3 regions of the Herbaspirillum sp. Her3 genome follow, and region 1 is predicted to be linked to each of the others. Evidence: predicted binding sites of a transcription regulator. Region 1 holds the regulator's gene; each other region holds the start of a gene.
What was found. Region 1 encodes LexA, which represses DNA repair genes until DNA is damaged. Its sites were predicted from a motif close to ACTGTATNNNNATACAGT; they were not measured.
Positions count from the first base shown of each region.

Region 2: ACVC5H_RS19370 (VRR-NUC domain-containing protein) is a predicted target of LexA. The motif match lies at 1,591-1,608, and genes of this name have one in related genera.
Region 3: recA (recombinase RecA) is a predicted target of LexA. The motif match lies at 1,774-1,791, and genes of this name have one in related genera.

Region 1 covers NZ_CM176328.1:3,320,881-3,324,154, reverse strand. The annotation lists gene ACVC5H_RS15090 (tetratricopeptide repeat protein) at 1-1,021, opposite strand, end outside; gene lexA (transcriptional repressor LexA) at 1,207-1,866, opposite strand; gene rpsF (30S ribosomal protein S6) at 2,195-2,560, shown strand; gene priB (primosomal replication protein N) at 2,582-2,881, shown strand; gene rpsR (30S ribosomal protein S18) at 2,937-3,221, shown strand; gene rplI (50S ribosomal protein L9) at 3,248-3,274, shown strand, end outside.
Region 2 covers NZ_CM176328.1:4,242,136-4,245,409, reverse strand. The annotation lists gene ACVC5H_RS19380 (SDR family oxidoreductase) at 1-477, opposite strand, end outside; gene ACVC5H_RS19375 (LysR family transcriptional regulator) at 630-1,511, shown strand; gene ACVC5H_RS19370 (VRR-NUC domain-containing protein) at 1,644-3,274, shown strand, end outside.
Region 3 covers NZ_CM176328.1:4,892,866-4,896,139, reverse strand. The annotation lists gene ACVC5H_RS22285 (tetratricopeptide repeat protein) at 1-1,473, opposite strand, end outside; gene recA (recombinase RecA) at 1,916-2,965, shown strand.

The DNA of each region.
Region 1 (3,274 bases):
GCGCCAGGTTGTGCTTGGCGGTCGGGTAATTGGGGCGTATTGCCAGGGCCTTGCGGAAGTTTTTGATGGCTTCTTCGTCGTCGCCATGGTCGTGCAGGATCGCACCGATGTTGTTGTAGGTCAGCGCGTGCTTCGGGTCCAGTGCCAGCGCCTGGTTGAACATGCGCATGGCATCGTCGAAGCGGTCGCCGGTGCTGAAATAGCTGGAGCCCAGCTTCACATAGCTGTTCGGGTCCTTGGGGGCGATCTCGATGACGCGCAGCAGGTGCTCGTGGGCTTCCTCGATGCGGTTCAGTTTCAGGTAGGTATCGGCGATCTTGTTGTGCGCATAGGTATCCTGCGGATCAAGCAGGATGGCGGTTTTATGGGACTCCACCGCTTCCTTGTACATTTCCATGGCGTGCAGCGCTTCGCCCAGAGCGGTATGCGAAGGCGCGAAACTGATCTGCAATTCCAGCGACTTGAGAATGGTGGCGACCGCCTCGTTGAGGCGGTTTGCCTCAATCAGCGCGCGCCCCAGGTGGGAGAGCGGGCCGGGTGCATTCGGTTCGCGCTTGACGGCATCTTCGAAATACGCGACCGAGGCTTCTGGATCGGCCTTTTCATGCAGGGCGTTGGCCAGGCCGATGCGCGCTGCCCGATTCTCGGTGTCGATCGAGATCGCCCGCTCATAGAGGGCGATCGCTTCATCTATCCGGTCCTGGTTCAGGATGGTGCCGGCCAGGTTGCTCAGGTATTCGGCATTGCCGGGGTCGGCGTCGACAGCTTTGCGCAGGTAGATTTCCGCTTCAGCGAACTGGCCCTCCTGCATGGCCACCAGGCCTCGTGCATGGTTGGCAAAGACCAGCTTGGGTGCCCGCGCGAGTACGGCCGTGCAGAGGTTCTTGGCTTCCTCGGTCTTGCGGTTGTCCAGCAGATCCAGGGATTTGCGGACATCCAGCAGATCCTGCAGGTTGGACTTGGCGGCGGCCGGGGCCGGAATGTGTTTGCCGTGCTTGTTGCTGCTCTTGCGCGTCGACATCGAAAGGGGTCCTCTTGGTTGGGCGCATCGCTGGCGCCGGGCATAGCTATCCAGCAAGGATGATATGCGCAACGCGTCACGGGCGAAGAGGTGAATAGAAAGCAAAAAACCTCCGTTTTAGACGGAGGTTCATGCAGCAACACGCAGTCGCAGGCGCCCGGTGCGGGTGGGGCGCCGGCCTGTGCTCAGTTCCAGCTGCGCAACAGTCCGACCGCCAGGCCTTCCAGTGCAAACTGATCTTCTTCCGGCTTGACGATGATGGGTTCGAATTCCGGGTTTTCGGGGAAGAGGGTGATGACGCTGCCGGTCTTCTGGTAGCGCTTGACCGTGACCTCATCGGCCAGGCGCGCCACCACGATCTGGCCATTGCGCGCCTGGTCGGCGCGGCGCACCGCCAGCAGGTCGCCATCCAGGATGCCGGCGTCGCGCATGGACATGCCGCGCACCTTGAGCAGGTAATCGGGCTTGGCCGGGAACATGGCCGGGTCGACCTGGTAGGTCTTCTCCACGTGCTCCTGGGCCAGAATGGGCGAGCCCGCTGCCACCCGGCCGATCAGTGGCAGGCTCAGCTGCATCAGGGCGGGATGGGGCAGGGCCATCTGGCGCCCCGTGCTGATGCTCGCGCCAGCGCCGGACTCGCGCAGGCGGATGCCGCGTGACGTGCCGGGAGAAATCTCGATGGCGCCCTTGCGCGCCAGTGCCTGCAGATGCTCCTCGGCGGCGTTGGCGGAGCGAAAGCCCAGCTCGGCTGCGATTTCGGCGCGCGTGGGAGGGAAGCCGGTGTTCTCGATGGCGTTCTTGATCAGGTTCAGGATCTGTTCCTGGCGCGCGGTCAGTTTGAGCATGGGGGTGGCCTTTCTCGAAGGGAAGGCTGTCTGGATGAACAGTCTGTATTTTTATACAGGTGCAATCCTTGTGTCAACGGCAACATGCATATTCCAGCGTGGAAAAGGCAAGTTTTCTTCTCTATATATAAGAGGAGGTAGATGAAGTTTCTGCCGCTTTGCCAACAATGTGCCGCTCATGGGCGGCTGGCTGTGGTCTTCTGGCCGCGCCGTAGGCTCGCCGCGATTGCTGTCGGGGCGGAAACCTAGTATGATCTCGGGTTTTCCTCTTCCCACACCCGTCTTGACGCCGGGGTGGGCGTCTTCAATAAGTCCATAAGGAGTCTACATGCGTCATTATGAAATCGTATTTATCGTCCACCCGGACCAAAGCGAGCAAGTGCCGGCGATGATCGAGCGTTACAAGGGCATTGTCACCACCCGCGGCGGCAAGGTCCACCGTGTCGAAGATTGGGGCCGTCGCCAACTGGCTTACCAGATCCAGAAGCTGGCCAAGGCTCACTACGTCTGCCTGAACATCGAAGTCGACAGCGAAACGCTGGCTGAAATCGAAACCGGCTTCAAGTTCAACGACGCCGTCCTGCGCCACCTGACCGTCAAGATGAAGAAGGCCGAAACCGGTCCTTCCCCCATCCTGAAGGCAGTGCAGAAGGAAGACGCGGCCAAGAGCCGTACCGAAGCTCCGGCAGCTTAAGCGCTGCGAACATCGCGGAGAGTGAACCAGCTTCAAGTCATCGCCAGCCTGGCAGAACGTGACGTTTTACGTTACACGCCGGCCGGTATCCCGATTGTCACTGCCAGGTTGCAGCATCAGTCGGAACAGATGGAAGCTGGGCTGAAGCGCCAGGTCGAATTCGAGATCGCGGCGCTGGCAGCAGGGGAAATCTCCGGTGCCCTCAACAGGGCGGCACTGGGTGAAGTCTTCCGGTTCACCGGCTTTTTGGCCCGCAGGAATCGCAACAGCAAGAGCGTCGTGTTTCATATCGTTGATTTTGGCCCGGTCGCGCCGGATTGAGCGGCGCAAGGTAGCCAAACAGACCTTACCCAATTTTTAGATACAGGAGCCAACCATGGCATTCGGTAAAAAGTTCGATAAAAGCAAGCTGAAAAACAAGCGTCAACAGCAAAACCCGCTGTTCAAGCGCAAGAAATTCTGCCGTTTCACCGCCGCTGGCGTTGAACAGGTCGATTACAAGGACGTGGACACCCTGAAGGACTTCGTCCAGGAAAACGGCAAGATCATGCCGGCACGCCTGACCGGTACCAAGGCCCACTACCAGCGTCAAGTTGACACCGCCATCAAGCGCGCGCGTTACCTGGCCCTGCTGCCGTACACCGATCTGCACAACGCGTAATCAGCGTCGAGAAATAGGAGAAAAACATGCAAGTCATTCTGTTGGAAAAAATC
Region 2 (3,274 bases), 920 kb from region 1:
GGCGGTAAACCCGGGCTTGGGCCGCGCGGCCATGCCGCCGCTGAGGAAGCTCATCGAGCCGCCAGTGCGCAGCAGCGGCGCGGCATAGCGGGCACAGGCCCAGGTGCCGAGAAACTTGCCCTCGACATAGCTGCGCACGCCGCCCATGTCGGCATCCATGAAGCTGCCCCAGGTGCCGATGTCGGGCGCGGCCGTGACTACCAGATGATCGAAAGGCCCGATGGCGGCGAAGGCGTTGCGCACCGAGGTTTCATCGCGCATGTCCATGCTCGCCTGCTCGAACCCGGCCAGGTCCGGGCGTGATCCGGTGGAGGTGATGCGGCGGCTGGCGACGACTACCGTAGCGCCGGCCGCCAGCGCGGCGCGGGCAATTCCGAGTCCGATACCGGTCTTGCCGCCGACCACCACGACCTTCTTGCCGCTGAGGTCGAGGGAGGGCGCCGGATGGCTTGCAGGGTTGTGATGTGCAGTGTTCATGATGTGTGTCCAATCGGTTCAAGGGAAAAAGGGCGGGATTCAGAGGGAAGTCCGGCCAGGTGCTGAGGCATGGTAATTGCCCTTGTTTCGATTGATAATCCGACAAAATACGATGACTGTTATTCTGATTTGGAATAAATAAAAGGATGCACATGGACAGGTTCCAGGAACTCACGGCCTTCGCCGCCGTGGTTGAAACGGGCGGTTTTTCTGCTGCTGCGCGCCGGCTGGGTGAATCGCAGTCGAGCGTGAGCAAGTCGGTCAGCGCCCTCGAAAAGCGCCTGGGCGTGCAACTGCTCAACCGCAGCACCCGCAGCGTGACGCTGACCGATCACGGCCGCAGCTATTACGCCCGCACCACGCCCCTGCTGGAAGAGATGGCGCAGGCCGATGCCGAGCTGGCCAGCAGTACCGTGGCGGCCACAGGCCTGGTACGACTGGCGGCTTCGGCCACCTTCGGCCGCCTGCACGTACTGCCGCTGATACCGGCGCTGCTGGCCCGGCATCCCGGCATTCGCCTCGATCTGCAGTTTTCGGACGGCGTGCGTGATCTGCTGGCCGACGGCATCGACCTGGCCATCCGCGTGAGTCCGCAGCATCATCCCGATGCCGTGGTCAAGCGTGTCACCAGCGTGCCCCTGGTGTGCGTGGGAGCACGCCGTTATTTTGCGCGGTTCGGCGTCCCGCAGACACCGCAGCAGCTGGTACGGCACAACTGCCTGATCTTCAACGACATGAACGAATGGACCTTCAGCGGTCCACAGGGCCGCTTCAGCGTGCCGGTACAGGGCAACCTGTCCTCCAACACGGTGGAAGCCATCCTGGCTGCAGTGCAGGCCGGCGTGGGCATCGGCATGTTCAACCGGGCTTCGCTGGTGGGTGAGCTGTGCCGTCCGCATATCGTCACCGTCCTCGATGCCTATGTGGCCGAGACGCGCGACATCTGTCTGGTTTGGCCGCGCCGCCGCTTCATCCCGGCGCGGGTGCGAGTGGTGACCGATTTTTTTGCCGCTGAGCTGGCACGCAGGCTGTGAGCGGCTGAGCGGGCAGGGATGATTCCCGGGGCTTCATTTTTGGCGCGGCAAATATGGTGGATTACGCTGAAAAGGCTATACTGTTCATCCATACAGTTATCGCTCGACTCTTTTTCCGCGTTTGTTCCCCCGATGCCCGCCGTTCCCGATCACCGTTTCTACTACCTGAGCAATTTCCAGCAGGCGCTGGACTGGCTGGCGCAGCGCTATGCCGACCTGCTCAGTGTAGAGGAGTGCGCTTTCATGCAGCGCTTTGCCGGACTGCCGCTGGCTTCGCGCGCGCTCTTCGTGCGCCTGATGATGCGCAAGGGGGAACACTTCCGCGTGAGCCGCCTGGCTTATCCGGAAATCGGCTGTGCGCTGCAGGCCGCACGGGACTTGCCGCAGGAGTGGATCGACCTGGATCCGCCGCTGTCCCTGGCCGAGCTGTTCGCGCTGGCGACCAAGCCGGAACTGGTGCGCGCATTTGCCTTGAGCGGCGCGCTCAAGACCGCGCGCAAGGAGGATCTGCTGGCCGCGCTGGCAGCCGATGCGGCCCACGCCGCGCCCCGTCCTTTTGCGCAATGGATGGCGCCCGGGCAGGGCGGCGAAGAGGTCCTGCGCATGCGGCTTGGCGGCCTGTGTGAACGTTTGCGCCTGATGTTCTTCGGCAACCTGCGCCAGGACTGGAGCGAGTTCGTCCTGGCCGACCTGGGCATGCTGCGCTATGAACAGATTGCCCTGTCACCGCAGGCGCGCGGTTTTCGCAGCCGCGCCGATATCGACCTCTACCTGCAACTGCAGGCCAGCAAGGACCGCTACCACGCCGGCGAGGAGGCGGCTGCGATCCTGGCGGCGCTGCCCTCGGGCCGCTTCGACAATCCCTGGCTGCAGAGTCGCCGCGAGCGCCTGCTGTTCCAGCTCGGCCAGCTGTTTGAGAAGGCTGGCGACTGGGCACAGGCGCAGCAGGTCTATGCCGCTTGCGCCTATCCCGGGGCGCGGGTGCGTGCCATCCGCGTGCTGGAAAAACAGGGCCGCTTCGGTCCCGCCCATGACCTGCTGAAAGTCGCCTCGCAGGCGCCCGAGAGCGAGGCTGAGCGCCAGCAGTTGCTGCGCATCGCGCCGCGCCTGGCACGCCAGCTGGGCTTGCCCCCCGCGCTGCGCCCTCGTCCGGCCATAGTTGATCAGATCGCGCTGGTACTGCCCGCCGATGGCCGCCGCGTCGAGGTCGTGGTTCAGCGTCATCTGCAGCAGGCGCAGGCGCCGGTGTTCTACGTCGAGAACGCGCTGGCCAATACGCTCTTTGGCCTGCTGTGCTGGGAAGCCCTGTTTGCGGCCATTCCCGGTGCCTTCTTCCATCCCTTCCAGCGCGAGCCCGCTGATCTGCTGAGCGCCGATTTCGCTGCGCGGCGGCGCGAGCTGCTGGCGCGCTGCTTGGGGCGACTCGATGATGGCAGCTATCGTGAATCCATCCTCGCCACCCATGAGGCCAAGCAGGGTCTGCAATCGCCCTTCGTTGCCTGGGGAGCAATCCCGCGCGAGGTGCTGACGATGGCGCTGGACTGCATTCCGGCTGCGCATCTGAAGCTGTGGTGCCTGCGCATCCTCGAGGACGTGCGGGAGAACCGTAACGGCTTCCCCGACCTGATCCAGTTCTGGCCGCAGCAACGGCGCTATCGCATGATCGAAGTGAAAGGGCCGGGCGACCGCCTGCAGGACAACCAGCGCCGCTGGCTGGACTATTGCGCGCGTCACGCCATGCCGGTCTCGGTGTGCTATCTGCA
Region 3 (3,274 bases), 1.6 Mb from region 1:
CAGATGCAGCTGCGCCGACGCCAGCAGCACGCCGGTGTTCTCTGGCATGCGCGCCAGCGCTTCTTCCAGCTTGGCCAGCGACTCGTCAGGCTTGGCGCTGCGCATCAAGGCATTGGCTTCGGCGATGATGCTCATGCATTGCTTGACGGCGCCATCGATCAGTTCCTCGGCCAGATTGGTCCGGCCGGTATCGGCCAGCACCTTGCGCGCGAGCATCTGCAGGGTCTTGTTCTCGTGGTCGGACTTGACCGCATCGGCGATCAGCCTGGCGCCTTCCTCGTCCTTGCCCATCGAGAAGGCTGCCTTGGCCAGGGCCAGGGTGGCGGTATCCGAGCTTTCCTTGCCGGCGGCCTGCTGTGCGGTCTCGAAGGCCTGCTGGGCGGAAATGGTGTCCCCCAGCTGCACGTAGGCCTGGGCCTGCACGGCGGCTTGTGCGGAGACGAAGATGTTGGATTCCTCATAGCGGCGCGGCGCGCTTTCCAGCAGGCGCAGCGCGGCGTCCGGGTCGCCGCTGTCGATGTGGACCTGGGCCAGCGAGAGCAGGTCGGTGGGCTGCGCAGTGAGCGAGCCCTTGGTGTGCTTGAGCACCTTGTCGTAGGCTTCGCGTGCCTGGTCGAGGTGGCCGCTGCGGTAGGCCACGTCGCCCACCAGGCGGCTGCGGCGCGCCGAGGGGATGATCTCGGAGGACTTGGTGAGCGCCTCCAGCGCACCTTCCTGGTTGCCCTGGGCTTCGTCGATCTGGGCCAGCAGGTCGTAGGCGGCGATGAACTGCTTGTTCTGCGCCAGCACGTCCTCCACGATCACGCGCGCATCATCCATCTGGCCGGCCACGATGTTGCAGCGCGCCAGGCCGATCTTGGCCCACACCAGGTCGTCGCGCATGGACAGGGCCTGCTTGTAGACCTCGCGCGCCTCGTCGATGCGGCGCTGTTCGATCAGCAGCGTGCCCTTGGTCTTCATGATTTCCACGATCCACTTGGGTGCGGCCTTCAACACGTTGTCGCATTCGAGGATGGCGCCGGCGAAGTCCTTGCGCTTCATCTTCTCGGTCACCGGCAGCATGGCGTGCTGTTTTTCCAGCAGGCGGTCGACGCGCTCGGCGATGCGGCTGGCCGTCAGCGGCTTCAACATGTAGGCATCCGGCTGGAACTCGGCCGCGCTGGCCACCAGGTTGTAGCCGCTCTCGGCAGTCACCATGATGAACATGCAGGTCGGGGAGAGCATGTTCTGGGTGCGGAAGAACTCCAGCAACTGCTGGCCGTTGCTTTCCTTGTTGAGGTTGTAGTCGCAGATGATCAGGTCATAGGTGCCGGATTGCACGAAGCGGATGGCTTCATCGGGCGTGGCGGCCTGGTCGACCTTGGTCACGCCAAGCTGCCCGAGGTGCATGCGAATGTTCTGGCGCATCGTCGGCATGTCGTCGATGACCAGGCAGCGCAGGGCGCTGATATGGCTAAAGGGCACTAAACTCATGAGAACGGTCTGTAATGCGATCTGTAAAGTGATCTGTAAAGCAAGCTGTCGGCTGGGCCCCCGGATCGCCTGGGATGATAATAATTTCCGCGGTGCAATATCGTGCGAGATGACGACTATTGCACGCCAGATGACCCAAAGCTGACGAATTATTCCTACCAAGTCGCGAGTGTGCCGTTTTTTTTCCTTCCATGCATCATTCCTCTGCGTTTTATGAAGTTTTTGGAAGGACTGGCTCTCGTATAATTGGGTTTTTCGCCCCCGATGAGGCGAGGGCCGACAAAAAGACTTGCACGAAGCACTGTTTTTTTATACAGTATCGCTCTATCGGGGCGGTCATCCACTGCCGCCGGGCAACACAGCAGCACGCAAGCCATATTGTGCAACATCAGCAAGACCTCCCCTGACACCCTTCTTCACGACATTTTGCCGAGAGAGATTTATGGACGACAAAAAAGCTGCGAACAACTCTGAAAAGAGCAAGGCGCTGGCCGCCGCGTTGGCACAGATTGAAAAGCAGTTTGGCAAGGGCTCGGTGATGCGCATGGAAGACGGCGTCATCGCCGAGGAAATCCAGGCCGTTTCCACCGGTTCCCTGGGCCTGGACATCGCGCTGGGCATCGGCGGCCTGCCGCGTGGCCGCGTCATCGAGATCTACGGTCCGGAATCCTCCGGCAAGACCACCCTGACCCTGCAATCAATCGCCGAGATGCAGAAACTGGGCGGCACCTGCGCCTTCATCGACGCCGAGCACGCACTGGACGTCACCTATGCCCAGAAGCTGGGCGTGAACCTGAACGACCTGCTGATCTCGCAGCCCGACACCGGCGAACAGGCCCTGGAAATCTGCGACGCCCTGGTGCGTTCGGGTGCCGTGGATCTGATCGTGGTCGACTCCGTGGCCGCGCTGACCCCCAAGGCCGAAATCGAAGGCGACATGGGCGACTCCCTGCCCGGCCTGCAAGCCCGCCTGATGTCGCAGGCACTGCGCAAGCTGACCGGCAGCATCAACCGCACCAACACCACCGTCATCTTCATCAACCAGATCCGCATGAAGATCGGCGTCATGTTCGGCAACCCGGAAACCACGACCGGTGGTAACGCGCTGAAGTTCTACGCGTCCGTGCGCTTGGATATCCGCCGCACTGGTTCGATCAAGTCGGGTGATGAAGTCATCGGCAGCGAAACCAAGGTCAAGGTTGTCAAAAACAAGGTCGCGCCGCCGTTCCGCGAAGCGCACTTCGACATCCTGTATGGCGAAGGCACTTCCCGCGAAGGCGAAATCCTGGACCTGGGTTCCGAGCACAAGGTGGTCGAGAAGTCCGGCGCCTGGTACAGCTACAACGGCGAGCGTATCGGCCAGGGCAAGGACAATGCCCGCAACTACCTGAAGGAACATCCGGAACTGGCCCGCGAGATCGAGAACAAGGTCCGCGTCGCCCTGGGTGTGCCGGAACTGGCCGGTGGCGAAGCTGAAGCCAAGGCTTCCTGAGCCTGGGCAACTGAGTCCGATTTGGATTCAAGCAGCATCACGGCGGCAGGGTTTGCCTGAGCCTTTGACGTCGCGATGTTGCCTGTTATTCCTGCTTGTGTACGCTGATCGGGTGCGTGAGCGGGGCGTTGTACTTGAGTTGTATTTGTATTGCATTACCGCATTACTGCTTTACCGTTTTAATGCATCGAAGCTTCACTGAATCAAAGCACCACCGACTCAGTGAATCAAAGCGTCACTGAATCACAGCTTCATTGCATCAAACTTCACTGCATCAACGCATCACGGTGGCCTGGCTTCTCGCGCTTG